DNA from 3 places in the Chromobacterium vaccinii genome. Region 3 is predicted to be linked to each of the others. Evidence: predicted binding sites of a transcription regulator. Region 3 holds the regulator's gene; each other region holds the start of a gene.
The links. The regulator HrcA, encoded in region 3, represses chaperone genes, less so after heat shock. The targets are predictions, from matches to a motif close to ATTAGCACTCGNNNNNNNCGAGTGCTAAT.
Positions count from the first base shown of each region.

Region 1 (10,153 bases), 1.1 Mb from region 3:
TTGAGGATACAATCTTAGCCATTTACCGCTTTTCTGGCCCATTCACGCATGTTTAGCTTCTTCAAGAAAAAGACCAAGCCGGCGGAAACGCCGCAAATCGAAACCCCGGCGCAGGCCGCGCCGGAACAAGCGCCCGCCTCGCCCGAGACCCATGCCCCCGCCCCGGCCGCGGAGCCTCAGCTCGAAGCGATCCCGGCGATGGCGATAGACACGCCGGCCGCCCCCGAAGCGGCCCCGGTAGCGCCGATTGCGGCCGCGCCCGCCGCGCCGGTCGAAGAAGCGCCGGCGCCGCTGAAGAAAATGAGCTGGACCGAGCGGCTGAAAGCCGGCCTGGCCAAGACCCGCGACCGGCTGGGCAAGCAGTTGGCCGGCTTGTTCGGCGGCGGCAAGATCGACGAAGACCTGTACGAAGAGCTGGAAACGGTGCTGCTGACCGCCGACATGGGCATGGACGCCACCGTCCATCTGCTGCAGGATGTGCGCGAGCGCGTATCGCTGAAGGGTCTGAAGGATTCGTCCGAATTGAAGGGCGCGCTGAAGGATTCGCTGCAGGATCTGATCGGCCCGCTGGAAGTGCCGCTGAACGTGGAAGGCAAGAAGCCGTTCGTGATCATGATGACCGGCGTCAACGGCGCCGGCAAGACCACCTCCATCGGCAAGCTGGCCAAGTACTACCAGAGCCAGGGCAAGAGCGTGCTCCTGGCCGCCGGCGACACCTTCCGCGCCGCCGCGCGCGAGCAGCTGATCGCCTGGGGCGAGCGCAACAACGTCACCGTGATCGCGCAGCAGGGCGGCGACTCCGCCGCCGTCTGCTATGACGCGATCCAGGCCGCCGTCGCCCGCGGCATCGACATCGTGCTGGCCGACACCGCCGGCCGCCTGCCGACGCAGCTGCACCTGATGGAAGAGATCAAGAAGGTGAAGCGCGTGATCCAGAAGGCGCTGCCGGAGGCCCCGCACGAAGTGGTGCTGGTGCTGGACGCCAATATCGGCCAGAACACCGTCAGCCAAGTGAAGGCCTTCGACGACGCGCTGGGCCTGACCGGCCTGATCCTGACCAAGCTGGACGGCACCGCCAAGGGCGGCGTGATCGCCGCCATCGCCAAACAGCGGCCGATTCCGCTGCGCTTCGTCGGCGTCGGCGAGAGCATCGACGATCTGCGGCCGTTCGACAGCCGCGACTACATCGACGCGCTGTTCGAATAAGACCATGATTCGCGGCCGCAGGCGCGGCCGCCTTTTCTCAGCCAACAAGCGGGAAACCTTTCAATGATACAGTTCGACCAGGTCACCAAGCGCTATCCAGGCGGCAACGAAGCCCTGAAGAACCTGTCGTTCACCATAGAAACCGGCGAAATGGTGTTCCTCGCCGGCCACTCCGGCGCCGGCAAGTCCACCTTGCTCAAGCTGATCGCCGGCATCGAGCGCGCCACCAGCGGCGGCGTCATCGTCAATGGCCAGAACCTGTCCAAGCTGCGCGCCAGCCAGGTGCCCTACGTGCGCCAGCACCTGGGCATGGTGTTCCAGGACCACAAGATCCTGTTCGACCGCAGCGTGTTCGACAACGTGATGCTGCCGCTGGACATCATCGGCTTCGACCGCCGCGACGCCGCCAAGCGCGTGCGCGCGGCGCTGGACAAGGTGGGCCTGCTGCCCAAGGAAAAAATGATGCCGATCCGGCTGTCAGGCGGCGAGCAGCAACGGCTGTGCATCGCCCGCGCCGTGGTCCACCGCCCCAGCATCCTGCTGGCCGACGAGCCGTCGGCCAACCTGGACCGCGCCTACGCGCTGGACATCATGGAGCTGTTCAAGTCCTTCCACCAGGTGGGCGTCACCGTGCTGATCTCAGCCCACGACGAAACGCTGATGGAAGATTACGGCCGCCGCATCATCCGCCTGAGGGAAGGACAGTTCGCAGCATGAAACACTTTCTCTATCTGAACTGGCAGAGCGCCAAGCAGGCGCTAGCCAAGATCGTTCGCCAACCCTTCGGCAGCCTGCTGACTTTGTTGATGCTGGCGCTGGCCCTGGCCCTGCCTCTGTCGCTGTACCTCGCGGTCAACAGCGTGCAGGAATGGGTGGGCCGCCTGACCGCCACGCCGCAAATCACGCTGTTCATGGAGCAGACGGCCGAGCAGGCCGACATCGCCGCCGTCAACAGCACGCTGTCGCACCACCCCAAGGTGAAGAGCTTTTCCTTCGTCAGCAAAGGCCAGGCCTTGCAGGATCTTGAAAAGCGCAACGGCCTGTCCGGCCTGTCCGACGGCCTGGAAGGCAACCCGCTGCCCGACGCCTTCGTGGTGACGCCGAAGTCTCTCGAGCCGCGCGAGCTGGACATGCTGCAGAAAGAGCTGTCCGGCCTGCCGATGGTGGAACTGGCGCAATTCGACGCCAGCTGGGCCAAGCGCCTGTACGGCATGGTGGAGATGGGCAAGAAGCTGACCTGGTTCCTGGCCGCCGCGCTGGGCCTGGCGCTGGTGCTGGTCACCCACAACGCGATCCGGATGCAGATCCTGGCCCGCCAGGACGAAATCGCGGTGTCCAAGCTGATCGGCGCCACCGACAGCTTCATCCGCCGCCCCTTCCTGTATCACGCGCTGTGGCAGGGCGTGCTGGCGGCGCTGCTGGCCTGGGGCCTGTCCTGCTGGCTGGCCGCGATGGCCAACCCGGCCATCAGCGAGTTCGCGATGCTGTACGGCGAACGGGTGGAGCTGCGCGCGCTGAACCTGCCGGAGCTGGCGGCGCTGATCGGCATCTCCGCCGCGCTGGCGATGCTGGGCGCGCGGCTGGCGGCCGACCACCACCTGCGCAAGGTGGAGCCGAAGTAAAAATGACAAGCGAAAGGTTTCAGCTATCGGGCCGATTGTTAAATATCATTGACTCGGGAACCTTTCGCTGCTAGCACTCTCAATACTCGAGTGCTAACATAGCACTACCCAAGGAGGTAGCCATCGCAATGAACACAACATTTGCCCTTCCCGTCCCGTCGACCAGCGGCAGCCTGGAACAGTACATCCAGGCCGTCAACAGCGTTCCCATGCTGACGCCGGAGCAGGAAACCGAACTCGCGACCCGTTTCCAACAGGAAAACGACCTGGAAGCGGCGCGGCAGATGGTGCTGTCGCACCTGCGCGTGGTAGTGTCCGTGTCGCGCGGTTACGCCGGCTACGGCTTGCAGCAAGCCGACCTGATCCAGGAGGGCAATATCGGCCTGATGAAGGCGGTGAAGCGCTTCGAGCCGGGCCGCGGCGTGCGCCTGTTTTCGTTCGCCATTCACTGGATCAAGGCCGAGATCCACGAATTCATCCTGCGCAACTGGCGCCTGGTGCGCATCGCCACCACCAAGCCGCAGCGCAAACTGTTCTTCAACCTGCGCAGCATGAAGAGCGGGTTTTCCGCGCTGTCCGAGCAAGAAGCCAAATCCATCGCCAACGACCTGGGCGTCAAGCCCGAGGAAGTGCGCGAAATGGAAATCCGCATGAACGGCCAGGACATCTCTCTGCTGGCCGACAGCGACGACGAGGACAGCTACGCGCCGATAGACTGGCTGGCCGACAGCCACAGCGAGCCGACCCGCGCGCTGGAGCGCCGCGCTTTCGACCATCTGCAGTCGGAAGGCCTGGAATACGCGCTGTCCACGCTGGACGCCCGCAGCCGCCGCATCGTCGAGGCGCGCTGGCTGGCCGACGACAGCGGCTCCACGCTGCACGAGCTGGCCGCCGAGTTCGGCGTGTCGGCCGAACGCATCCGCCAGATCGAGGCCAAGGCGCTGACCAAGATGAAGACCGCGCTCAGCGAAGGCGTGGTGCTGGACAACTGATCCCGCCGCCGGACGCGAAAAAGCCGCTCGAATCATCGAGCGGCTTTTTTTATTGTCCGCCGCCATCCGGCGGCGGGACAATTCACTCCTGCAGCGTGCGGAACTTCGCCGGCAGCTTGTCGTAAGCCTCGCGGCTGATCCGGCGCAGCGGTTCCCATTCCTGGTTCTGATCGCCCAGCGTCTCCAGGAACTGGCCGGCATAGGTCGGGAACGAGGCCAGCGTGGTGCGCAGCGTCTGCTCCGCCTTGGCCCGCTCGCCGGCCAGAATCTCCAGTTGGGCGCGCTTCAGCATCACATCGGGATAAGGACGGAATTCGGTCAGCCTGTCTTCCAACGCCAGCTTTTGCTTCAGATTGTCCCGGTTCACCGGCAGATAATCATCCAGCGTGTACAGCGCGTGGTAGGCGAACAAGGGCTTGGTTTCGACGATTTCTACCAGGCGCTCGGTGCGGACCTTGTCCTTGGCCGCGTTGCCGGTCGGCACGTACAGGTTCACCAGCTCCCAGAACATGGAGGAGGTGCTGATCGACAGCCAGCCCACCCACACCAGCGCCGCCAGCAGGGGCAAACGCAGCGGCCAGGCCAACGGACGCTCGCCGCGCGGCGCCATCGCCATGAACATCGCCAGCATCGCCAGGAAATAGTAGTACCACAGCGGATACTCCAGCATGCTGTGGGTCAGCGTCACCGCAATGCAACCCAGCGCCAGCACGCCTTCCGGCTCAGCCTTGCGGCGGAAGAAGGGCAGCACCGTCCAGACGAAGCCGGCCACCACCAGCGCTGTCACCACGCCGCCCATCTCTGCCAACAGCTGCATCAGCAGATTGTGGGCATTGGTGAACAGCCCGCTGTTGTAGCCGGCCGCGGCGAACTGGGGCAGCTGCTGCAGACGCACGCTTTCCGCCGCGTACTGCGACCAGCCCACGCCCCACAAAGGGTGTGCCAGGAAGGTCATCCAGGCCTTGTGCATCTCGGCGAAACGGCGCGCGCCCATGTCGTCGCCGTTGGCCGCCAGCCGCGCGATGCCGGACGCGTTCTCGACATCGGAGTGGGTCAACAGCGAGATCAGGTGGTTGAACAGCGGCAGCGCGAACTGGGCGGCCAGAATCGTGCCGGAAGCGGCCCACATCGCCAGCATCATCCGGCGCGACGCCTCGTCGCGGCTGCGCCAGTGCCACAAGCCGGCCAGCGCCGACAGCGCCACCAGATAGAGCAAGATGGTGCGCGAGCCGGCCCAACCCAGCATCAGCGCCATCCACAACACCAGCGCGATCAGCCAGCCGCGCCCCAAGCGGCCGACGGCGAACAGGTAGACGCCGGACACCACCGACCACATCAGGTAATGGGCATACTGGTTGCGCTGGCCGATATGGCCGAAGATATTGCTGGTGGGGTGGGAGCCGTCATAGAACAGTCCCAGCGCCGGCGCCAGGCCGGTCAGCTGGGCAGTGCCGATCAGCGACTGCACCAAGCCGCCGACGATGACTGCCCGCGCCAGCCACACTGCGAACTCCCGGTCGCCCAGGGCGCCGCGCAACGACGCGGTGACCGAGGCCAGCAACGCCGTCGCCAGCCAGGCCAGCGCGGTGACGTAGCTCATGCCGGGGAATAGCAGGTGGACGAACTGCGGCTGCAGCGCCCAGGCGCCGGCCAAGGCCAGGCACAGCCAGCCGGCGCGCGGCATCGAATCGAATAGGCGCCCGCCGGGCAGCAAAAACACGCCGGCGGCCAGCAGCAGCCAGATCACGTTGATCTCGCCGAACCACTGCGGCAGCGGCACGAAGTGGACGCGGGAAGCGAAGGGCACGATGGCGATCAGGCACAAGGCCAGCAACGCCAGGCGCTCGGAAATCTTCTGAAAAGTCATGGCAGATCAGATGTCGAGAAGCAGGAAGCGGGCAGCATACCGCATGCGCCGCCCCGGCAAAACCCATCAAGTGTGTCCGCGCGTTACAAAGCTCAGAACAGCGTCTTGCGCGTGACCGGCGACGCGACGGTCATCACCGCGGCCAGGCGTCCCGCATCGGTATTGGCCCCGCGCTCCTGATAGGCTTGAGCCGCGCGCAATGCCATCACTCTCAGGGGCTCAATTTCCGGCTCTCCCCAGCCTTGCAGCGTGAACACGAACTTCGGCACCTCGTCAGGATAGTTGGCGATGGCCTGAGCCAGCGCCTCGCCCGCTCCCTGCGGCTGCCCCGCCAGCGCCCGGCAAATGCTTAAACGGAGCATCACCGCCACGTATGGCTGATCACGAGCCAATCGTTCATAAAATGGCAGCTGCACATCCAGATGTTTTTTATCCGGCGTCAGATAATTGCTTAAAATCAGATCGGTAGACTTGCTCCACATGGGATTCAGCCCAACTTTCTCGATGTAATCCACACGTTGGATATTTTCCTGCGCCACGCCGCCAGGCGCAGCATAGTTCAGCAAGCGCCAGAAGATCGCCACGCCGAACAGCACATGCGACAGCATCAGCGCACCGCTCATCGCACTGAAAATGCCAAGCACCCTGGTCCTCACCCGCAAGCGCCAGCTCGGAGCCGGCCCCAGAGTGCAAACAATCACCAGCATCCCCAAAAACGGCAAATACCATAGCGGAAACTCAAACATGCTATGCGACAGAATCATCAGCGCAATGGAAAGCAACATGAGATTTTCCGAACTTTGCTGGCCACGGCCAAAAAATGGCGACAAACAAACCAGCAAGCCGCTACCCACGCATAATGTTCCTATCCACCCGGTCTCCGCCAATAGCTGAAAGATCAGATTATGGCACTGAGTGAACAATACACTTTCCGGAACTTTGGGTAATCCACCGAAAGTTTCCAGCCAGACAGATTGCGCCGCATAGCGTCCGACACCCACGCCCAGCCATGGATGCTCGAGAAACACTTGCCATGCCTTAGTCCACTCCACGCGCCGCCTGGCGCCAAACCCACCCTCCAGCATTCTCTCCGAACCACTTTGCGCCGTTATCGGAAACCCAAATTTATTCAGAAAATAAATAATCTCGTGATTGAACAACTGCGCCACGGCCAAAAGCAGAGTAGATATCACTAAAGCGACAATCATCCGCTGTACGCACTCGCGCCCTGAAGCGCGTCGCTGCCAAAACCAGGCCAGAAACATCACTCCCAGGAAATAAGCCAATGGCAGGCGCGCCCCCGTCCAAGTGATCAGCAAAACCAATCCCAGCAACAAAGGGATGCCTAACAAGGCACGCAGCCGATTACGGCCATAAAGATAACAACCCGCCAGGATACCCCAGCAAAGGTATTGCGCATATTGGTTACGCTGGCCGACATTGCCTACTATTGCAGTTGGCGCCAGAGGATCGTACAACACCATTCCATGGCCTAAAGCCGCAAGGCCCAATACCTGTGTCAGTCCCAGCAGCGCCTGAATTCCCGCTCCCAGCACCATTATCACAGCCAGAACGACGCAAATATCCGGCCTCGACAGTCGGACGCGATTGCTCAAGAAGAACGCCAGCAACGACATCACCACCAGCGACGCCACAACCTCCCCCCCCATCCGCGCATTGTCCAGCAGCAATGTATTGCCGAGGGAAATAAAAATCGTCAGCAGCAATAGAAAAACCATTGAGGCTGGTATGATTAGACTTCTTCGCTGACAAGAAATCGTAAACAATGCAGCGATACCCACAGAAGCGACCACGACCGCATCTGTCCACCAATCCTGCAATGGCATGTAACGAGCGTAATTCAAAAACGGTAAAATCAAGCAACCGAAGAATAACAAAAATACGGGCCAGGCAGCTTCCCGCTCATCTAGCTTTTCTCTCTCCAGCATACATGCCGCCCGCATCTTATTTTAAAATTGCCATGGTATGGCATGGCCCCGGAAGAAAGCAACATCAGCAGCCAAAACAAAAAAGGCACCGAAGTGCCTTTTGAAAAATCCGAACGCCATCATTGACGGCAAGTGGACGGTACCCAGTTAGCGCTCAATTGAGTCCCGATCGCAGTTGTGCCTGAGCCGGTATAAGTGCAATACCATTGCACGGAACCCGCGGTCACAAGAGGCACAAGGTCAACCTGCGCGCCATTGGAAACCGTGCTGTTGTAAGTAATCTGAATCACACCGCTAGCCAGAACGTTAACGCTGCTTACCGCGCTGCCCGTGATGGAAGTCGCCAAACCGTAGGTCGTGTTATACGGCGAAGAGCCGGACGCGGCGAAAGAATTGTTGGTCGCGTAATATTCTGTCACCGCCGTCTTCGCGGCATCCGCCAGAGACAAGCCTTCCGACACCCGCGCGCGCTTGGTGTAATCCTGATAAGCCGGAATCGCGATCGCGGCCAAAATGCCGACGATGGCCACCACGATCATCAGTTCGATCAGGGTAAAGCCCCGCTGCCGATGCTGTTTCTTCATGTTGCACTCCCAGTTTGAGCCAAGCTTAGCCAAAGTGGAGGGAGACGCATTGCCTCATCCCTCCTTCCCATCTTCAAAGGTCGCGGGTTTGCCCCGTCATGTTGTACCGAAACCGACCAGCACGAAACATGCCAGCCCCGCGGAAGGCCGGCCATCGACGCCGATCCGGGCACAGCCTTGTCAGCATAGGTCAGAAACTGCCGTTTTTCGTCACACGGACTGCCCGTTCGGACTGTGCTAGCATCGCTTTCCCACCCGGATACACAGGAGCCGCCCCATGAGCAACCAAGCCTGGCTGGAGCGCAGTTTCGCCGCCGTATGGCATCCCTGCACCCAGATGAAGCGCCATGAGCGGCTGCCCATCGTTCCCATCGCCAGCGCGGACGGTGTCTGGCTGACCGATTTCGACGGCAAGCGCTATCTGGACGGCGTCAGCTCCTGGTGGGTGAATTTGTTCGGCCACGGCCACCCGCGGATCAAGCAGGCGGTGCGCGAGCAGCTGGACAGGCTGGAACATGTGATGCTGGCCGGCTTCACCCACCGCCCGGTGGTAGAACTGTCCGAGCGCCTGGCCAAGCTATCCGGCCTCGGCCATGCCTTCTACGGCTCCGACGGCGCCAGCGCCACCGAAATCGCGCTGAAGATGAGCTTTCATTACTGGAAGAATCTCGGCCGGCCTCAGAAGAGCCGTTTCGTCAGCTTGGAAAACAGCTACCACGGCGAAACCGTCGGCGCGCTGGCGGTCACCGACGTGCCGCTGTTCTCGTCCACCTACGCCGAGCTGCTGAAGCCCGGCCTGCGCGCGCCCAGCCCGGACGCCCGGCAAGCGGGGCCTGGCGAAAGCGCGGCCGATGTCGCGCTGCGCGCCGTCCGCTCGATGGAAAACCTGCTGGCCAAGCATGGCGGCGAGATCGCGGCGGTGATCGTCGAGCCGCTGGTCCAGGGAGCGGCAGGCATGGCGATGTACGATCCCGTCTACCTGACTGAGCTGCGCCGGCTGTGCGACCGCTACGAGGTGCATTTGATCGCGGATGAAATCGCCGTCGGCTTCGGCCGCAGCGGCAGCTTCTTCGCCTATCAGCAGGCCGGCGTCACGCCGGACTTCCTGTGCCTGTCCAAGGGCATCACTGGCGGCTTCCTCCCCTTGTCCTGCGTGCTGACCCGGGACGAAATCTACCAGGCCTTCTACCACGACGACGTGACGCGCGGCTTCCTGCACTCGCACAGCTACACCGGCAACGCGCTCGCCTGCGCGGCCGCGCTGGCGGTGCTGGACATCTTCGAAGACGAAAACGTGCTGGAGGCCAACCGGCTCAAGGCGGCCGATTTCACCGAACGGATGCGCCCGCTGATCAAGCGGCCCGAAATCCGCCACTTCCGCCATCAGGGGATGATCTGGGCCTTCGATGTCGAAACGTCGCGCGCGGACTTTGCATTGGCTTATTTTTCGGCCATGCTGAAACGCGGATGCCTGTTGCGGCCGATAGGAAAATCGGTCTACTTCATGCCCCCGTACACGCTCAAACCCGAGGAGATGGACTGGCTGGTGGCGGCCGGCGTCGACGCGCTGGACGAGGTGCTGGCAGGAGAAAGCGCCGGCGGCGACGCAACCCCGCTGCCCTGAGCACCTCCGTCCCTTCCTTTTCGCAGCGCTCGCCTCGGAGCCTAGCCCGAATGCCGCCACTCGTCTTGCCGAAGAAGGATATGGACCCGCAACTCGTCGACACCCAGCCTGCCAGCGTCGCCGCCTGGCTGGAGCGCTTGCCTTACACCGACCTTGCCGAATGCGGCAAGCTGCTGGGCCAGGGCCTCCACCAGCTGGGCCGCGTCCCGATGGACCCCATGCAGCGCTACAAGCTGCTCAAGCTCTATCTGAAAGCGCTGGATCGTTACTATCCCTTGCTGGAGAACGAAGCCCAGCACGGCGACGCGG
Region 1 covers NZ_CP017707.1:3,535,655-3,545,807, reverse strand. Annotated here, with positions in the region: gene ftsY (signal recognition particle-docking protein FtsY) at 49-1,206, shown strand; gene ftsE (cell division ATP-binding protein FtsE) at 1,270-1,923, shown strand; gene ftsX (permease-like cell division protein FtsX) at 1,920-2,828, shown strand; gene rpoH (RNA polymerase sigma factor RpoH) at 2,957-3,820, shown strand; gene BKX93_RS16410 (PglL family O-oligosaccharyltransferase) at 3,903-5,687, opposite strand; gene BKX93_RS16405 (PglL family O-oligosaccharyltransferase) at 5,780-7,636, opposite strand; gene BKX93_RS25905 (pilin) at 7,756-8,220, opposite strand; gene BKX93_RS16395 (adenosylmethionine--8-amino-7-oxononanoate transaminase) at 8,498-9,844, shown strand; gene BKX93_RS16390 (hypothetical protein) at 9,925-10,153, shown strand, end outside.
Region 1: rpoH (RNA polymerase sigma factor RpoH) is a predicted target of HrcA. The motif match lies at 2,898-2,926, and genes of this name have one in related genera.

Region 2 (10,153 bases), 2.3 Mb from region 3:
CTGGCAAAATCCTTGATCCTGCGTCGCGTCTTTTTGCGCATTGTTTGCACAGCTTGCGTGGGCGCGCTGGGCTCCAGAGCTTTCCGGGGTTTTGTTCGCGGCCCTTCATCGGCCAATCGAGATTCGGCTTGACGCGCCGGATGAGGCGATCTCGATTGTGGGAACAATACTGGCCAGGTTTTGTTGCATTCGAGCAGTGGTTTAATTCTGGTATGCTATCTACAATGGCATGTTCGATTTTGTTGCTGAGGCGGCATCTTGATCGATGTCGCTATCAAAAATACAAGAGGCCTATCATCATGCTGCAAATTTTATTGTCGGCAACATTTATATCCTTGCTAGGTGGGATGTGCTTGATCCATTTTCGGCATCTTCATGAGGGTTTTTCCGCTGATCATGATTTAGGAGGGGTGCAGAAATTTCATGCTCATCCGGTTCCTCGAATTGGTGGCGTGCCGATAGCCTTGGGGTTGGCGGTAGGTTGTGGATTTTTGGCATGGTCGTTGAATGATCTAAAGATATTGTTGATTTTAATTGTTGCCATGCCGGCGTTTATCGTAGGCATTCTTGAGGATGTGACCAAGAAGGTTGGCCCTTTGCCTCGTCTGTTGGCCACTTTTGCCGCCGCGGCGCTTGGTTACTTCATCTTGGGCGCGGGTTTGCAGCGCCTGGACATTCCACTGGTTGACAGCCTGCTCTCGCAGGTCTGGTTGCTGTCTTTGCTGCTGACGATCGTGGCGGTTGGTGGCGTGGCGCATGCCGTCAACATTATCGATGGCTATAACGGTCTGTCCGGCGTTGTCTCCATCTTTATCTTTCTGGCTATGGCGTACGTTGCTTTCAAGGTGCAGGACGTTGCTCTCATGGGGCTTTCCTTTGCCATGGTCGGCGCGATTGCGGGTTTTCTGTTCTGGAATTTTCCCCGCGGTCTGATCTTTGCCGGCGACGGAGGCGCGTATTTGGTTGGATTCATGATCGCGGAAGTGGCGGTGCTGTTGGTTGCTCGCCATCCTCAGGTTTCTCCGTGGTTCCCGCTTTTGTGCGTGATCTACCCAGTTTTCGAAACGCTGTACTCTATCTATCGGAAGAAGTTCCTGAGGGGGATGTCGCCTGGCATGCCGGATGGCCTGCATCTGCACATGCTGGTCTACAAGCGGCTCGTCCGCTGGATGGTGGGCTCCAAAGATGCCAGTCATCTTACAATGCGCAATAGCCTGACCTCCCCGTACCTGTGGGCGTTGTCTTCTGTATCCGTGGTGCCTGCGATGTTGTTCTGGCAACACACAGGCGTGTTGATGGTTTTCTGTGCTTTGTTCGCCGCTTCTTATATCTATCTCTACCGGATGATCATCCGTTTCCGTACGCCGCGCTGGCTTGTGCTGAGGCGAGGTTGTCGCTTGAGGTGACCTTTCGAAGGGCGCGATGAGCGCCATTCGTGGCTTTGCCTCTTGAAAACGCTCAGGCGCGTCCCTATTATTAGCACTCGCAACGGTTGAGTGCTAAGCTCTCTGCCGCAACCTAATACATACCTGATGTTCCACTCTCAACAGCCAATGTAACAGGAGAGATCCATGGCAATTCGTCCTCTGCACGACCGTGTTGTTATCAAGCGCCTCGAGGCTGAAGAAAAGACCGCTTCCGGCATCGTTCTGCCGGGTGCCGCAGCCGAGAAACCGGACATGGGCGAAGTCCTGGCGGTTGGAAACGGCAAGATCCTGGAAAACGGCGAGCGTCGCTCGCTGGAGCTGAAGGTCGGCGACAAGGTGATCTTCGGCAAGTATTCCGGCCAGACCGTCAAGGTCGATGGCAACGAAGTCCTCGTGATGCGCGAGGAAGATGTAATGGGCATCGTCGAGTAATCCGACCCTTACCTGAACTTCATAAATAGATTCTGGAGATTTCGAGCATGGCAGCTAAAGACGTTAAGTTCGGTGAATCCGCGCGCACCAAGATGGTGGCCGGCGTCAACATCCTGGCCGACGCGGTTAAAGTGACTCTGGGCCCCAAGGGCCGCAATGTGGTGCTGGACCGCTCCTTCGGCGCGCCGACCATCACCAAGGACGGCGTGTCCGTCGCCAAGGAAATCGAACTGAAGGACAAGTTCGAGAACATGGGCGCGCAGATGGTTAAGGAAGTGGCTTCCAAGACTTCCGACGTGGCCGGCGACGGCACCACCACCGCCACTGTTCTGGCCCAGGCCATCGTGCAGGAAGGCATGAAGTACGTCGCCGCCGGCATGAACCCGATGGATCTGAAGCGCGGCATCGACAAGGCCGTGGTGTCCCTGGTGGGCGAGATCGCCAAGATCGCCAAGCCGTGCGCGACCTCCAAGGAAATCGCCCAGGTTGGCTCCATCTCCGCCAACTCCGACTCCGACATCGGCGAAATCATCGCCAATGCGATGGAAAAAGTGGGCAAGGAAGGCGTGATCACCGTTGAAGACGGCAAGAGCTTGAACAACGAGCTGGACGTGGTGGAAGGCATGCAGTTCGACCGCGGCTACCTGTCCCCGTACTTCATCAACAACCAGGACAAGCAGATTGCCGCGCTGGACAACCCGTTCATCCTGCTGTTCGACAAGAAGATCTCCAACATCCGCGACCTGCTGCCGGTGCTGGAGCAAGTGGCCAAGTCCGGCCGCCCGCTGCTGATCATCGCCGAAGACGTTGAAGGCGAAGCGCTGGCCACGCTGGTGGTGAACACCATCCGCGGCATCCTGAAGGTTGTGGCTGTCAAGGCTCCGGGCTTCGGCGACCGCCGCAAGGCCATGCTGACCGACATCGCCGTGCTGACCGGCGGCGAAGTGATCGCCGAAGAAGTGGGCCTGACCCTGGAAAAGGCAAGCCTGGACCAGCTGGGCCAAGCCAAGCGCGTTGAAGTGGGCAAGGAAAACACCACCATCATCGACGGCGCCGGCGAAGCCGCCACCATCCAGGCTCGCGTGGGCGAGATCCGCAAGCAGATCGAAGAGGCCACTTCCGATTACGACCGCGAGAAGCTGCAAGAGCGCGTGGCCAAGCTGGCCGGCGGCGTTGCCGTGATCAAAGTCGGCGCCGCCACCGAAGTGGAAATGAAAGAGAAGAAGGCTCGCGTCGAAGACGCGCTGCACGCCACCCGCGCCGCGGTTGAAGAAGGTGTGGTGCCTGGCGGCGGCGTAGCCCTGCTGCGCGCCCGCGCGACCCTGGAAAGCCTGAAGACCGACAACGTCGATCAGGAAGCCGGCGTGAAGATCGTGCTGCGCGCGATCGAAGCCCCGTTGCGCCAGATCGTCAAGAACGCCGGCGACGAGCCGTCGGTCGTGGTGAACAAGGTGCTGGAAGGCAAGGGCAACTTCGGCTACAACGCCGCGAGCGGCGAATACGGCGACATGCTGGAAATGGGCGTGCTGGACCCGGCCAAGGTGACCCGTTCCGCTCTGCAACACGCCGCCTCCGTAGCCGGTCTGATGCTGACCACCGACTGCATGATCGCCGAGCTGCCGGAAGACAAGCCGGCAGCTGGCATGCCTGACATGGGCGGCATGGGCGGCATGGGCGGCATGATGTAATAGATGCGCAGCGTCAGGCATCGATAGATGCCTGACCTGAGTAAAAAAAAGCCCTGGCATTGATTGCCAGGGCTTTTTTACGCTCTGCGTTTACGCGTGGAGCTGATTGGCAAGCGCGGGAGCCTGGAGGTCCTTGGCTGACAAGATCGGGGTGTCAGTGGGCCAGGCGATGGCCAGGTCCGGATCGTTCCAGGCGATGGAGCGCTCTAGTTCAGGAAACCAGTAGTCCGTTGTTTTGTAGAGAAACTCCGCATGGTTGGACAGCGTATAGAAGCCATGGGCGAAACCGGGCGGAATCCATAGTTGTCGTTTATTGCGGGCAGACAATTCCGCGCCTACCCATTTCCCATAGGTAGGCGAGCCCTGGCGAATATCGACGGCAACGTCGAAAACCGTTCCGGAGATCACGCGGACAAGTTTGCCCTGCGCATGAGGTGACAACTGGTAGTGCAGCCCGCGCAGCACTCCTTTGCTGGAGCGACTGTGATTGTCCTGAACAAATTGGACGTTGAGGCCTGTTATTTGTTCGAAGTGTTTCTGGTTGAAACTCTCAAAAAAGAAGCCGCGTTCATCACCGTAAACTTGTGGTTCTAGGATTTTGACTGCAGCGATCTCGGTATCAATTACCTTCATCGCGGAATTCTCAAGAAAGAAGTGGATTTTCTATTATCGTCAGCAGATAGCGGCCATAGCCGGTTTTTGCCAATGGCCTGGCCAGCTGCGCGACTTGCTCCGCGTCAATCCATCCCTGGCGGAATGCGATCTCTTCGGGGCAGGCTACTTTTTGGCCTTGGCGATTTTCTATCGTGGCGATGAACTGACCTGCCTCCAACAACGATTCGTGGGTGCCGGTGTCCAGCCAGGCAAAACCCCGGCCCATCGTCTGGACAGTCAATTGCTCCTGCTGCAAGTAGACATTGTTGACATCGGTGACTTCGAGCTCGCCGCGAGCGGAGGGCTTGATTCTCTTGGCGATGTCCACGACTTGGGAATCGTAGAAGTAGAGGCCGGTGACCGCGAAATTCGATTTCGGCTTGGTCGGCTTCTCCTCGATGGACAGCGCGGTGCCTGCGCTATTGAATTCCACGACGCCGTAGCGTTCCGGATCGCTTACGCGGTAAGCGAATACGGTCGCTCCCTCCTGCCGGGCGTTGGCCGCCTGCAAGTGGCTTGAGAACTCATGCCCGTAGAAGATATTGTCGCCGAGAACCAAGGCGGAAGGACTGCCGTCGATGAAGCGCTCGCCGATCAGGAAGGCTTGGGCCAAGCCATCCGGGCTGGGCTGAACCGCGTATTGCAGATTGATCCCCCACTGGCTGCCATCGCCGAGCAACTGCTGGAAGCGAGGCGTGTCCTGAGGCGTGGAGATGATCAGGATGTCCTGAATGCCTGCCAACATCAATGTCGTCAGCGGGTAGTAGATCATCGGTTTGTCGTAGATCGGCAGCAGTTGTTTGCTGACTGCGATGGTCGCCGGATAGAGCCGGGTGCCGGAGCCTCCGGCGAGAATGATGCCTTTTCGTTTCATTGTCTGGTTTCCTGTGGTCATTCCCGGGGTATCCCTTTGTTGCCGGACGCGCCGTTGAGCAGCTCGGCCAGCACTTGATCCACTCCGGATTTCCATTCCGGCAGCGAAATGTTGAAAGTCTTTTCCAGCTTGTCGCAGCACAGGCGGGAGTTGGCGGGGCGCTTGGCCGGCAGCGGGTAGTCGCTGCTGGGAATGCCCTGGATGTCGGCGGGATTGATTCTCAGCGGCAGGCCGGACGATGCCGCGCGCTGCAGCAGGTAGCGCGCGTAACCGTGCCAGCTGGTTTCGCCATGCGGCGCCAGATGGTAGGTCCCGAATGCGAACCCGGCCGGCTTGGCTAGATACTCGCGGATCAGCTCGGCGGTGATGTCTGCGATCAGGGCGGCGGGGGCCGGCGCGCCGATCTGGTCGTCGACGACCTTGAGCGCATCTCGCTCCTGTCCCAGCTTCAGCATGGTTTTCAGAAAATTGGAGCCATGCGCGCCGAACACCCAACTGGTGCGGAATATCAAATGGCGGGAGCCGGCCAGGCGCACGGCCTCCTCGCCAGCCAGCTTGCTGCGGCCATACGCCGATTGCGGGCCGGTGGCGTCGTCTTCGCGCCAGGGGCGCTCGCCGTCGCCGTTGAATACGTAGTCGGTGGAGTAGTGCACCAGCAGCGCGCCGCGGCGGGCGGCCCAGCGCGCGATGGCGCCTACGGCGTCGGCGTTGACGGCGTTCGCGGTTTCCTCGTCGCTTTCGGCCTTGTCCACCGCGGTATAGGCGGCAGGATTGACGATGATGTCGGGATGGTGGCGATCCAGAGCCTGTTCGATGCGCTCTCCGCTCTGGGACAGATCCAATTCCTGCCTGTCGGTGGCGATCAGCTCGCCCAGCGGCGCCAGCGAGCGTTGCAGCTCATGGCCGACCTGGCCGTTCTTCCCGGTTATCAGGATGCGATGCATGGCGCTCATCCGTAGTGCTTGTCGAGCCAGTCCCGGTAGCTGCCGTTGCTGACATGCTCTATCCAGTCCGGGTTGCTCAAATACCATTCGACGGTTTTGCGGATGCCGCTGTCGAAGGTCTCGGCCGGTTTCCAGCCCAGCTCCCGTTCCAGCTTGCGAGCGTCGATCGCGTAGCGGCGGTCGTGGCCGGGGCGGTCGGCGACGAACTGGATCTGTTCGCGATAGTCTTGGCCGTCCGCGCGGGGTTTCAGTTGATCGAGGATGCCGCAGATCGCGTTGACCACTTCGAGATTGGTTTTCTCGTTCCAGCCGCCGACATTGTAGGTTTCGCCGGGTTTGCCGGCTTCCAGCACGCGGCGGATCGCGCTGCAATGGTCTTTGACGTACAGCCAGTCCCGGACTTGCCGCCCGTCGCCGTAAATGGGCAGCGGCTTGCCGGCCAGCGCGTTCAGGATGACCAGCGGGATCAGTTTTTCCGGAAAGTGATAGGGTCCGTAGTTGTTGCTGCAATTGGTGGTCAGCACCGGCAGGCCGTAAGTGTGGTGCCAGGCCCGCACCAGGTGGTCGGATGCCGCTTTGGAGGCGGAGTACGGGCTGTTGGGCTCGTAGCGCTTGGTTTCGGCGAAGGGCGGATCTTCAGCCTGCAGCGTGCCGTATACCTCGTCGGTGGAAACATGGAGAAAGCGGAAGGCTTCGCGCTCGCCGCTTTCCAGCCCGTTCCAATATTCGCGCGCGCACTCCAGAAGATTAAAGGTGCCGACGATATTGGTCTGAATGAAATCGCCGGGCCCGTGTATCGAGCGGTCCACATGGCTTTCCGCGGCGAAATTGACGATGGCTCGCGGACGATGGCTGCGCAGCAACTTGGCGACCAGCTCCCGGTCGCCGATGTCGCCATGCGCGAAAACATGGTTGGGTTTGGTCCTGACCGAGTGCAGGGTTTCCAGATTGCCGGCGTAAGTCAGAGCATCCAGATTGACAACGGTTTCCTCGCGGCCGGCCAGCCAGTCGAGAACGAAGTTGCCGCCGATGAAGCCGGCGCCGCCGGTAACGAGAATGGTCATTGAAGCTTCCTGTATGATCGGTTTCGTTACCAGTGACGGCTTGCGAAACCTGGCGTCCGGCTTTGAACGGCGCGATGCGCGCGATAAGCGGATGCCGGCAAATTTAAAGATAGCATTGGGGCCGAGTGCCGCCTGTTTGGACCCGAGGCGGAGTATTCAGCAGGAACGGGACCGAACGAGGCCGGGTCAGGCATGCCTAGCGCAAATCCAGAGATATGGCGGACTCTGGGATTTTATCGACTTTGAAAACATCCGGCAAAAATAGAGCGGTTTTACCGTGAATAACGCCGGGCTAGGCGGCCATGGTGACAAAGTCGCATTGATAATCGATATTGAGGAAATGGAAATCATGAAGATAAGTGATGTGCAGAATATCCTGGATGCCTGTCTTGAGCCGTGGCGTTACAAGGATTACGCGCCCAACGGCCTGCAGGTGGAGGGGCGAGGCGAGATCAGGAAGGTGGTGACCGGCGTCACGGCGTCGCAGGCCTTGATCGATGCGGCGGCGGAAAGAGGAGCGGACGCGATCCTGGTGCATCACGGTTATTTCTGGAAAGGCGAGGACGCGCGCATCTGCGGCATGAAGAAGCAGCGCATCCGCGCCTTGCTGCAGCACGATATCAGCCTGCTGGCTTATCACCTTCCGCTGGACGGGCATCTGGAGCTGGGCAACAACGCGCAGCTGGGCAAGGCGCTGGGGCTGGAGTCTGCGGGGCAGGCCGGCGAGCAGAACCTGCTCTGGCATGGGGGCTGGACGGACGGGGGCGATGCCGCGGCCTTCGCGGAGCATGTGACCGGGGCGCTGGGTCGGCAGGCGCAGTTGCTCGGGCGGCAGGACAAGCCGGTGCGCCGAGTGGCCTGGTGCACCGGCGGGGCGCAGGGTTTTTTCACCGATGCGATCGCGCTCGGGGTTGACGTTTTCATCACTGGCGAAGCATCGGAACAGAATTACCACATGGCGATGGAAAGCGATGTGGCATTCATCGCCGCTGGGCATCATGCCACGGAACGCTTTGGCATCAAGGCACTAGGCGAGCATTTGGCGCAAGTCTCTGGCATAAATGTCGAATTTATTGACGTTTATAACCCTGTTTAAGCAAGTTGCTGGCGTCTCGCTCAATTTATTTGCATAGAAGCTTCAAGTCCCTACTAGTAATCGGGTAAAATCCAGCGGTTTAGGGCTCGATTTCCACGATTGAGGATGACTGTAATGAGTGAACAGCAAGTCGATACGGGGCGCCGTCGTTTTCTGACGATCGCCTCCAGCGCTGTTGGGGGTGTTGCGGTAGTCGGCGCGGCCACGCCATTTTTCATGAGCTTTTTCCCGTCCGAGAGGGCCAAGGCGGCCGGCGCGCCGGTCGAGGTCGACATCGGCAAGATCGAAGCCGGCCAGAAGATCAACGTCGAATGGCGCGGCAAGCCGGTGTGGGTGCTCAGCCGCACGCCCGAGCAGATCAAGAACCTGCCCAAGAACGATCCCAAGCTGGCGGATCCGAAATCCGAAGTCGATCAACAGCCCAAGTACTGCCAGAACGAGAACCGTTCGATCAAGCCGCAATTCCTGGTGGCGGTCGGCATTTGCACCCACTTGGGCTGTTCGCCGACCTTCCGGCCCGACCTGGCGCCCGCCGACCTGGGGCCGGAGTGGCTGGGAGGCTTCTACTGCCCCTGCCATGGTTCCAAGTTCGATCTGGCCGCCCGCGTGTTCAAAGGGGTGCCGGCACCGAAGAACCTGGAAATCCCCCCGCACAAGTATCTGTCCGATAGCCGCCTGCTGATTGGCGACGACAAATAAGCTGAGGGCGAAAAATGAGCAAAGCGCAAAAATTGCTTAACTGGGTGGACGAGCGTTTCCCGCTGACCGCCCTGTGGGAAAGTCAATGGGGCAAGTACGTCGCGCCCAAGAACTTCAATTTCTGGTATTTCTTCGGTTCGCTGGCCATGCTGGTGCTGGTGCTGCAGATCGTGACCGGCATCTTCCTGACCATGAACTACAAGCCGGACGGCACGCTGAACGCCGCCGGCATTCCGGTCGCCTTCGCCTCGGTCGAGTACATCATGCGCGACGTGGCCGGCGGCTGGATCATCCGCTACATGCACTCCACCGGCGCCTCGATGTTCTTCGTCGTGGTTTACCTGCACATGTTCCGCGGCCTGATCTACGGCTCGTACAAGCAGCCGCGCGAGCTGGTGTGGGTGTTCGGCACGCTGATCTTCCTGTGCCTGATGGCCGAGGCCTTCATGGGCTACCTGCTGCCTTGGGGCCAGATGTCGTTCTGGGGCGCCCAGGTGATCGTCAACCTGTTCGGCTCCATCCCGGTGATCGGCCCCGACCTGTCGCTGTGGATACGCGGCGATTTCGTGGTGTCCGACGCCACGCTGAACCGCTTCTTCGCGCTGCACGTGATCGCGGTGCCGCTGGTGCTGCTGGCGCTGGTGGCGGCCCACCTGATGGCGCTGCACGAAGTGGGCTCCAACAACCCTGACGGCGTGGAGATCAAGAAGCAGCCCAAGGATCCGAATACCGGCCTGTATCTGGACGGCATCTACTCCCACCCCTACTACACGATCAAGGACATCCTCGGCGTGGTGGTGTTCATGGTGGTGTTCTCGGTGATCGTGTTCTTCCTGCCGGAAATGGGCGGCTACTTCCTCGAGCACCCGAACTTCGATCAGGCCGATCCGCTGAAGACCCCGCCGCACATCGCGCCGGTATGGTACTTCACGCCGTTCTACGCGATTCTGCGCGCCATTCCGTCGTTTGCCGGCACCCAGGTGTGGGGCGTGCTGGCGATGGGCGCGGCCGTGGTGCTGATCGCCTTCCTGCCGTGGCTGGACCGCTCGCCGATCAAGTCCATCCGCTACCGCGGTCCCAAGTTCAAGGTGGCGCTGGTGTTGTTCATCGCCGCGTTCATCGGGCTGGGCATCCTGGGCGCGATGCCGCCGACCGAAGTGCGCACGCTGATCTCGCAGATTTTCTCGGCGATCTACTTCGCCTTCTTCCTGGGCATGCCGTTCTACACCAAGAACGACGTGGGCAGCCTCCCGGTGCCGGAGCGCGTGACCGATA
Region 2 covers NZ_CP017707.1:2,302,986-2,313,138, reverse strand. Annotated here, with positions in the region: gene BKX93_RS10770 (MraY family glycosyltransferase) at 300-1,406, shown strand; gene groES (co-chaperone GroES) at 1,572-1,859, shown strand; gene groL (chaperonin GroEL) at 1,907-3,547, shown strand; gene rfbC (dTDP-4-dehydrorhamnose 3,5-epimerase) at 3,638-4,180, opposite strand; gene rfbA (glucose-1-phosphate thymidylyltransferase RfbA) at 4,191-5,075, opposite strand; gene rfbD (dTDP-4-dehydrorhamnose reductase) at 5,093-6,019, opposite strand; gene rfbB (dTDP-glucose 4,6-dehydratase) at 6,025-7,083, opposite strand; gene BKX93_RS10735 (Nif3-like dinuclear metal center hexameric protein) at 7,433-8,179, shown strand; gene petA (ubiquinol-cytochrome c reductase iron-sulfur subunit) at 8,294-8,878, shown strand; gene BKX93_RS10725 (cytochrome b) at 8,893-10,153, shown strand, end outside.
Region 2: groES (co-chaperone GroES) is a predicted target of HrcA. The motif match lies at 1,476-1,504, and genes of this name have one in related genera.

Region 3 (10,153 bases):
TGGCGCACGAACAGATCAAGCCCTCTGCGGACAAACCCGGCGAAGACAAGTCCGGCGCCGAGGCGATGATTCGCCTGGTGCAGGGCCTGGTCAAGCTTGATCCGGTCAGCGGCGACAAGAGCCGCACCGTCAGCGACATCTACGCCAGCCGCGGCGGCGACCTGCTGGCCCTGCGCCAGAAAGTCCACATCGAAGCGCCCGAGTTCAGCGGCGACGCCTACGTCAATGTGCGCTACAGCCATTACGGCAAGCCGCAATTCGTCTACCAGCTGAGCGAAAACGACATCGTCGACTTCGACAAGCTGGACCTGCCTGACTGGCTGAAGGACACCGACAAGCTGCTGCCGGGCGAGCACGCCGAAGCCCCCGCGCCCGCCGCGGCGGCCGAGCCTCAGGCTCAAGCGGCCCAACCCCAGGCCAAGCCCAAGAAGAAGCGCAAAGCCCGCCGCGCGCAATAATCGCCAACACAATCGCCCGGCCCGGCGATGAACCGGGCCGGCGCCATGCCGGTCTTACCTTTTTCATTCCGGTCCGCACCGCCCGCGAGGACATTGACGCCATGAAACCGTTTTTCCCGATGCTGGCCGCCGCCATCGCCGCCAGCCTGGCCGCGCCTGCCCAGGCTTCCGCCGTCGCCCAGCTCAAAGCCTTCGTTTCCGGCAGCAAGACGCTGTCCGCCGACTTCAGCCAGACCGTAAGCAACAAGGGCAAGCGCGAGGAAGCCAGCGGCCGGCTGGAAATCGCCCGCCCCGGCAAATTCCGCTGGGAATACAGCAAGCCCTACTCGCAGCTGATCATCGGCGACGGCAAGACGCTGTGGATCTACGACCAAGACCTGGCCCAGGCCACGCGCAAGGCCCAGGGTGCCGCGCTGGGCTCCAGCCCGGCCGCGCTCTTGGCCGGCAGCAACGAGATCGAGCGCAGCTACAAGCTGAACGAGGCAGGCAAGCAAGGCGAGCTGGAATGGCTGGCCGCCAGCCCGAAAAAGCAGGACAACACCTTCAGCGCCATCCGCATGGGCTTCAAGAACAATATGCTGGTGGAAATGCAGCTGACCGACAGCTTCGGCAACGACACCCGCATCGTGTTCAGCAAGCCGCAGCAGAACGCCGCGCTGCCCGCCTCCCGCTTCGCCTTCGTTCCGCCCAAGGGCGTGGACGTGGTCAGCGGCGACTGACCCCGCGCCCCTCGTGAAAAAGCCCGCCGTTTCCGGCGGGCTTTTTTTTCGCGCGTCAGGCTGGCTTGAGCGCCCAGGTGGCGATGAAGGTGGGCAGATAGCGATCGATCAGGAACCGCGGCCGCGGCTGCCAGTCCTCGTGAAAACCGGCGATCAGAAAGCCCGCCGCCGTCTGCCCGCCGATCAACTCGGCCAGGCTGTGGCCGAACACCAGCGCCTCGCCCTTCGTTCGCTTCGCCGCCAGCTCGGCCTCGGACAAATGCGCGGGATCGGCGTACGGGATGGCGAATCGCGGCCTGATCAGGCCTTGCTCCAGCAACGCCGGATCGCGGTCGGCGACGAACACCGCCGGGTTGTAGAAGCTCGCCAGCAAGCGTCCGCCCGGCCTCAGCACGCGATGGCACTCGCGCCACACCGGCGCCACATCCGGCACATAGAGATTGGAGATCGGATGGAACACGCAATCGAAGCTCGCGTCGGCGAAGCGCGACAGATCGCGCATGTCGCCCTGCTCCAGCCGCAGCGCCAGGCTCTCGCGCTCGGCCACCTCGCGGTCGCGCGCCAGCTGTTCGGCCGACGCGTCCAGCACCGTCGTCCGCGCGCCCGCGGCGGCCAGCAGCGGCGCCTGCTGGCCGCCGCCTCCGGCCAGGCACAGGACGTCCAGGCCGCGCGCATCGTCCAGCCATCCCGCTGGCAAAGGCCCCGGCGTCAATCTTGCCAGCGCGCGGCCCAGCCGGGCCTCAGCGATGGCGGCTGCGTCCACCGGCCGCGACCATTCGCAATCGGCGCGCGCCTGGCGGTCCCAGGCGGCCTGGTTATAATGAAAAACATCGTATTGTTGAACGGCATCGGGCATCTTGTCCTCCATTGAGGGAAGGGAAATCAATGCCGACGCGCGCGCTGCGCGAAAGTCGCCTCCCATCAGGCTCAAGGGACGGGAAGGATTCGGAACGGATTGTCGAAAACAGGCAATGCGCACGCTCGCACGCGCCGGACGGCGGAACGAATCGGGGATGCGGAGGCATCCGGGCATCACTTGTTCATTTCGACAGGACTCCTGAGGATGAAATCGGCGTGGGAAGCGCCGATTCTAGCGAAGCGGCCATGACAAGACAATGCCCGCTTACACGCCGCGGCGTTCGTACACCGCCTGCGCCAGCGTGCCCAAGTCGACATACTCCAGCTCGCCGCCCACCGGCATGCCGCGCGCGATGCGCGTGACCGACAGGCCGCGCTCCTTGAACAGCTCGCTGAGCATGTGGGAAGTCACCTCGCCCTCGGCGGTGAAGTTGGTGGCGATCACGATCTCGCTCACCCGCCCGTCCAGCGCCCGCGTCAGCAGCTTGTCCAGATGCAGGTCCTTGGGGCCGATATTGTCCAGCGGCGATATCCGCCCCATCAGCACGAAATACAGGCCTTCGAAGCACTTGGCCTGCTCCAGCATCATCAGGTCGGCCGGCATCTCGACGATACACAACTGGTCCTGGCGGCGCGCCTCGTCGGCGCAAATGGCGCACAGCTCGGCCTCGCTGAAGGTATTGCAGCGCTGGCAATGAGTGAGCTGGGTCAGCGCCCGGTCCAGCGCGCGCGCCAGCTTGTCGGCGCCCTGCTTGTCCCGCTGCAGCAGATGGAACGCCATCCGCTGCGCGGTTTTCGGCCCCACGCCCGGCAACACTTTCAACGCGGAGATCAATTGCTCCAGCGCGGGAGGATTCTTCATCGACACGGCATCAACCTGGAAAAAGCGGCCAGACGGCCGCGATCGGAAATCATCAAAATCAGCGGTAGCGCCGGCGCAGCCGATAATGGCGCCAGGCGAACACCAGCCGGAACAAGGGCCGGCACACCGGCAGCATCCACGCGCAACGCGGCTGGAACGCCACCCGGTCCACCACCTCGCAGCCGCCGGCCGCCGCCCTCACGCGGCGGCGATGCCACCAGACGCGCTGCCCCAGCATGCTCGAGCGCTCGTCGAAGGCGCCGGGCTCGAGGCGCAGCAGCGTCAGCTCGTCATACTCCACCGGCAGGCAGCCCAGCAACAGCATCCAGCAGCGGCCTATGCGCGCCGGCTGATCCAGGCGCGCGGGCAGCTCGCCCGGCGGCAGCCGCATGCGCAGCCACGGAAAGAACTCGTCGTTGATGCCGCGCCGGCTGACCGCGTCGGCCCACACCGCCTCCGGCGGACGCGGCAGACGGCTGCGCAAGGTGAAGTGCCCGAACACGGCGGCTCCCACAAAAAAGGCCCGTCGCCGGGCCCTGGGATCAGAACGGGAGCTTCATCCCGGCCGGAAGGTTCAGGCCGTTGGTGAAGCCGGACATCCGCTCCTGGGTGGTGGACTCGACCTTGCGCACCGCGTCGTTGAACGCGGCGGCGATCAGGTCTTCCAGCATCTCCTTGTCGTCGAGCACGCTGTCGTCGATGGCGACGCGCTTGACGTCGTGGGAGCAGGTCATGGTGACCTTGACCATGCCGGCGCCGGACTGGCCTTCCACTTCCACCAGGGCCAGCTCTTCCTGGGCCTTCTTCATGTTTTCCTGCATTTGCTGGGCCTGTTTCATCAGGCCGGCGATACCAGCTTTACCGAACATCGCGGTCACTCCTGTACGGGTTGAATGGTCTCGATGAGCAGCGTGGCGCCGAATTCGCGCACCATCTGCTGCACCACCGGATCGTTTTGCATGCACTCGCGGGCGACGGCCAGCTGCTCCTGGCGCAGCCGGGCGTCGGTCATCGCCGGGGTTTCCATCCCCAGCTCCTCCACCGTCACCGCGAGATCCACCGCGTGGCCGAAGCGTTCGGCCAGCGCGGCTTTGAGTTTTTCCTGATAATCGCGTCCGCTCATGTGGCGGAAGCTCTCGGGCACCGCCAGCTCCAGGCGGTCCTGGCTCCAACTCTTCAGCACGGCGTTGTGCGCCAGCATCCGCGCGGCGCCGAGCTTGACGCCCAGATCCGCCACCAGCCGCTGCCAGTCGCCGTCGAAGCTGTAACTGGACGGCTCGTCCTCCAGCGGCGGTTGCTGCATGTAGGCCGGCATCGCGTCGTCGTCGGACCACGGCGCGTCGACGATCTCCTCCTCGTCGCGCTCGTCCTCCGCCTCCTGAATCACAGGCTCCGGCTTGGGCACAGCTTGGCTTGGAGTCGGCGGTGGGCGCGATTCCGGCATAGCCTCAGGCTTTGGCTGCGCCTTCGCAGCCGGCTGAGGCCGGGGCGCGGGCTCGGGTTCCGGCTCGGCGGCCGGGGCGGGCTCCGCCGCGCGAGGCTTGCCTTGCGGCTGCCCGCCGAGACCGGCTGCCTGCAGCGCGCGGGCGGCCGGCGACATGCCCCGCTCCGCCGGCACCGAGGCGCTGGCGACCGACGCCGCCGACGCGGAGGCCGGCGCCGGGCGCGGCTGGGACGGAGCGGCCGGGCGCGCGGGAGCGGCGCTCTCCGCCGGCGCGTTGACCGGGTGGAAGGCCAGCATCCGCAGCAGCGCCATATTGAAGCCGGCGTGCTCGTCCGGCGCCAGCGCCAGGTCTTTGCGGCCGTGGATGGCGATTTGATAGTACAGCTGCACGTCCTGCGGCGCGATGGCGTCGGCCAAAGCGAACAAGGTGTCGCGCTCGGGCTCGTCGGCTGCCAGCGCCGTCGGCACCGTCTGCGCCAGCGCCAGTTGCTGCAGCAGCACCGCCAGTTCGGACAGCGCGGAATCGAAACTGACGCCGCGCTCGGCCAGGCGGTCGGCCTCGGCCATCAGCGCCGGGCCGTCGGCAGCAGCCAGCGCCTGCAGCAAGGTGAACAGGTAGCGGCGATCCACCGCGCCCAGCATCGCGCGCACGCCGTCTTCCTTGACCTCGCCCAGTCCGTAGGCGATGGCCTGATCCAGCAGCGACTGCGCGTCGCGCATCGAGCCGGAGGCGGCGCGGCCCAGCAGCGCCAAGGCCGGCGCCTCGTACTGGATGCCCTCGACGTCCAGCATGTGGGCCAGGTGGGTCGACACCTGCTGCGGCGTCATATTGCGCAAGGAAAACTGCAGGCAGCGGGACAGCACAGTCACCGGCACCTTCTGCGGATCGGTGGTGGCCAGGATGAACTTGACGTGGCCCGGCGGCTCTTCCAGCGTCTTCAGCATCGCGTTGAACGCGCTCTTCGACAGCATGTGCACTTCGTCGATGATGTAGACCTTGAAACGGCCCATCGTCGGCGCGTACTGGGCGTTTTCCAGCACTTCGCGGATGTTGTCGATGCCAGTGTTGGACGCGGCGTCGATCTCCAGGAGGTCGACGAAGCGGCCGGTGTCGATCTGGCGGCAGGCCTGGCACTCGCCGCAGGGCTCGGCCGTGGTGCCGGTCTCGCAGTTCAGGCTCTTGGCCAGAATCCGGGCGATGGTGGTCTTGCCTACGCCCCGGGTGCCGGTCAGCAGGTAGGCGTGGTGAAGCCGCTGCTCTTTCAGGGCGTTGGAGAGGGCGCGCACCACGTGCTCCTGGCCGACCAGGTCGGCGAAGCGTTTGGGGCGCCACTTGCGGGCAAGGACTTGATAGCTCATGGGGGCGGATTTTAATGGCAATTGCCGCGCAAGGCGACAGGTTTCACCGGCGCGGCCTCCCAGGCGGCGCCGGCGTCTTGTTGCGAAAGCCCGCGTCTTACTGCGCGGCGGAGGCCGGGTCCGGCCGCTGCGCCAGCGACGCGTAGTAGCGCTGCCGCAGCTGTCCGGCTATCTCCTGCACCGCCTTGGCGTACAGCGTGCTGCGATTGTAGCGGGTGATCGCGTAGAAATTGTTCAGGCCCAGCCAGTATTCGGTGACGCCGGGTGCGGTTTCCAGCGAGAACAGCACCGCCGGCACGTTGTCGGCCAGCGGCGTTTGCGGCGCCACGCCCATCTTGCGCAGATCGCCCACCGTGTAGCGCAGGTTGAATTTGTCGGCCAGCAACTTGTCGACCTGAGCCTCCGGCGCCACGCTGGCCGGCGCCACGATGTCGTCGCCGCGCCTCCAGCCGTGCAGCTGGAAGTAATGGGCGACGCTGCCGATGGCGTCGTGCGGGTTGCTCCAGATGTCGCGGTGGCCGCTGCCGTCGAAATCCACCGCCCACTTGCGGTAGCTGGACGGCATGAATTGCGGCAGGCCCATCGCGCCGGCGTAGGAGCCCTTCAGCGTCAGCGGGTCCTTGCCCTCTTCCTTGGCCAGCAGCAGGAACTGGGTCAGCTCGCCGCGGAAGTACTCGGCGCGGCGCGGGTAGTCGAAGCCTATGGTGGACAGCGAGTCCACCAGCCGGAAGCTGCCAGTGTTGCGGCCGTAATGGGTTTCCACGCCCAGGATGGCGACGATCACCTCCGGCGCCACGCCGTACTCCCGCTCGGCGCGCGCCAGGGCGTCGGCATTGCCTTGCCAGAACGCGGTTCCGTCGACGATCAGCTTGTCGTTGACGGTGGACGCGCGGAACTGGTACCACGGCCGCGAGGTGGACGGCTTGTCGAGGATGCGGATGATGTTGGGCTTCAGCTCCACATTGGCGAACACCGCCTCCAGCTCGGGGCGGTTGAACTGGCCTGTGGCCACCTGCTCGTCGATGTAGCGCTGCACGTCGGGGCGCGCCAGAAAGGCGGCGTCGGCCTGGGCTTGCGGAGCGGTAAAGGCCGCGCCGGCCAGAGCGGCGGCTATGGCCAGTTTCAACATCGATTTCATGATTCTGCTTTCTTTTTCGATATGGCTTGAGTTCATTCGCGGAAGGACAGCGCGTTGCTGACCAGGCGGGCGGTGATGTCGACGATGGGAATCACCCGCTCGTAGGCCATGCGGGTGGGGCCGACCACGCCCAGCGTGCCCACCACTTGGCCGTTGATGCAGTAGGGCGCGGTCACCACCGAGCATTCGTCCAGCGTTATGACTCCAGACTCCTCGCCGATGAAAATGTTCACCCCCTGCGCCTCCCTGCCCTGCGCCAGCAGCTTCAGGAGTTCGGTCTTGCGCTCGAACACGCCGAACAGCTCCCGCAGCCGCGACAGGTCGTCGGACAGGTCGTGCACCTGCAGCAGCCGCGAGCCGCCGCTGACCACCACGTCCTCGTTGCGCTTGGCCAGAGTCTGCTGGCCCAGCCTCACCGCGGCGGCCATCAGCTCGGCGATGTCGCCCTGCAGCTGCCGCAGCTCGCCCTCCACCCGCGACGTGACGGCGCTCAGGCCTTGTCCGGCGTAATGCTGGTTGATGAAGTTGCCGGCCTCCACCAGTTCGGACGGCGTATAGTCGCGCTCGGTGTTCAACAGGTGGTTCTGCACGTCGCCGTCCAGCGTCACCAGTATCATCAGCACCCGCCGTTCGGACAGGCGCAGGAATTCGATCTGGCGGAAGGCGACGTCGCTGCGCTGCGGCGTCAGCACCACGCCGGCGAAGCTGGTCAGCTCGGACAACAGCGACGACGCCGCCTGGGCGATGCGCTGCGGGCTGTCCGGCTGCAGATTGGCCTCCAGCTCGTTACGCGACAGCTCGTCCAGCGGCCGTATCGTCAACAGCCGGTCGACGAACAAGCGATAGCCGCGCGCGGTGGGAATCCGCCCCGCCGAAGTGTGCGGCGAGGCGATCAGGCCCATGTTTTCCAGATCGGCCAGCACATTGCGCACCGTGGCCGACGACAGCTCCACCCCGGGCAGCAGCGACAGAGTCTTGGAGGCCACCGGCTGACCGTCGGCGATGTACCGTTCGATCAGCGCCTTCAGCAAATGTTGGGCGCGTTCGTTCATCATGTCCCCATTGTACACATCCTGCACCGCGCCAAAAGGGGGCGTGGCGCGGCTTTACGACCATGGCACGAAAACCGCCCTCCCCAAGCAGCTGTTAGCCCTCTGGTTTTCTGCGATAATCGCCCCCATCATTGGTCCGACTACCCCATTGGAGACAGCATGGCTTCCGAAGACAAGAGCAAGGCGCTGGCCGCCGCCCTCTCCCAGATTGAAAAGCAGTTCGGCAAGGGTTCGATCATGCGCATGAGCGACAACCAGATCAACGAAAACCTGCAGGTGGTCTCCACCGGCTCGCTGACTCTGGACCTGGCGCTGGGCGTCGGCGGCCTGCCGCGCGGCCGCGTGGTCGAAATCTACGGCCCGGAATCGTCCGGCAAGACCACCCTGTGTCTGCAAGCAGTGGCCGAGATGCAAAAATTGGGCGGCACCTGCGCCTACATCGACGCGGAAAACGCGCTGGACCCGCAATATGCGCAAAAGCTGGGCGTCAAGGTCGACGACCTGCTGATCTCGCAGCCGGACACCGGCGAGCAGGCGCTGGAAATCTGCGACATGCTGGTGCGCTCCAGCGGCGTCGATCTGATCGTGATCGACTCGGTGGCCGCCTTGGTGCCCAAGGCGGAAATCGAAGGCGAGATGGGCGACAGCCACGTCGGCCTGCAGGCCCGCCTGATGAGCCAGGCGCTGCGCAAGCTGACCGGCAACATCAAGCGCACCAACACCCTGGTGATCTTCATCAACCAGATCCGCATGAAGATCGGCGTGATGTTCGGCAACCCGGAAACCACCACCGGCGGCAACGCGCTGAAGTTCTACGCCTCCGTGCGCCTGGACATCCGCCGCACCGGCGGCATCAAGAAGGGCGAGGAAGTGATCGGCAACGACACCCGCGTCAAAGTGGTCAAGAACAAGGTTTCCCCGCCGTTCCGCCAGGCCGATTTCGAAATCCTGTACGGCGAGGGCATCTCGCGCCAGGGCGAAATCATCGAGCTGGGCGTCAAGCACGGCTTCGTCGACAAGTCCGGCGCCTGGTACGCCTACAACGGCCAGAAGATCGGCCAGGGCAAGGACAACACCCGCGAATGGCTGAAGGCCAACCCGGCCATAGCCGAGGAAATCGAGCGCAAGATCCGCGAAGCGGTGGGCATCAAGATCGAGATCAACGAAGCCCAGGGCGACGAAGAGTTCGCCGACGACGCCTTCGACGCCTGATGGCGGCGGAAGGCAAAAGCCTGAAGGCGCGAGCCGCCGAACTGCTGTCCCGCCGGGAATACACCCGGCAGGAACTGGTTCGGCGGCTCGCGCCTTTTGCCGACAGCGAGGATGAGCTGAACGCGGCGCTGGACGAGTTGGCCGCCGCCGACTGGCAATCGGACGACCGCTTCGCCCGCCAGTTCGCCAGCAGCAAAGGGGCCAAGTTCGGCAGCCGCCGCCTCGCGCAGGAAATGCGCCAGCGCGGCGTGGACAGCGAAACCATACGCGAGGCGCTGTCCGGCCAGGACGATCTCGCCAGCGCGCGCGCGCAGTGGCGCAAGAAATTTGGCCGGCTGCCGGCCGACGCCGCGGAAAAGGCCAAGCAGTACCGCTTCCTGGCGCAGCGCGGCTTTCCCGCCGACGTGATCCGCCAGGTATTGGCGGGCGGCGGAGACGACGACTTCTACGAGGACTGAGCCATGGCAACGCGCAGCATCGCCACCGAAATCGACATCGCCGCCAGCCCGGAACGGGTGTGGCAGGTGCTGACCGACTGGCGGCGCTACCCGGAATGGAACCCGTTCATCGTCGGCCTGCATGGCCGCCACGAAGCCGGTGCCCGGCTGGTGGCCACTCTCCATCCGCCGGGCGGACGCCGCCTGACTTTTCGGCCGCGGCTGAGCGAATTCGCCGCCGGCAGCCTGATGGCCTGGCGCGGCAAATTGCTCGTTGCCGGCCTATTGGACGGCGAGCATCGCTTCCGGCTGGAAGCGCTGGATGGCGGCGGCACCCGCCTGCATCACGGCGAGGATTTCTCCGGCCTCTTGCTGCCGCTGATCGGCGACGGACTGCTGGAGCGCGCCCGCCAAGGCTTCCTGCAGATGAACCAGGCGCTGAAGCGGCGCTGCGAAGCGCTTGCCAGCCAGGCCCCGGCTTGACACAATCGATGGATTCGTCCTGGCACGGCGCCCGGACCAGATTTTGAAAATTGACCGAAAATCATGAAAACCTCTGAAATTCGCAAGAAATTCCTGGATTTCTTCGCCTCCAAAGGCCACCAGGTAGTTCC
Region 3 covers NZ_CP017707.1:4,594,197-4,604,349, reverse strand. Annotated here, with positions in the region: gene BKX93_RS21295 (hypothetical protein) at 1-458, shown strand, start outside; gene lolA (outer membrane lipoprotein periplasmic chaperone LolA) at 560-1,177, shown strand; gene BKX93_RS21285 (class I SAM-dependent methyltransferase) at 1,233-2,033, opposite strand; gene recR (recombination mediator RecR) at 2,301-2,897, opposite strand; gene BKX93_RS21275 (hypothetical protein) at 2,956-3,399, opposite strand; gene BKX93_RS21270 (YbaB/EbfC family nucleoid-associated protein) at 3,440-3,766, opposite strand; gene dnaX (DNA polymerase III subunit gamma/tau) at 3,772-5,700, opposite strand; gene mltB (lytic murein transglycosylase B) at 5,798-6,838, opposite strand; gene hrcA (heat-inducible transcriptional repressor HrcA) at 6,871-7,893, opposite strand; gene recA (recombinase RecA) at 8,050-9,102, shown strand; gene recX (recombination regulator RecX) at 9,102-9,560, shown strand; gene BKX93_RS21240 (SRPBCC domain-containing protein) at 9,564-10,022, shown strand; gene alaS (alanine--tRNA ligase) at 10,086-10,153, shown strand, end outside.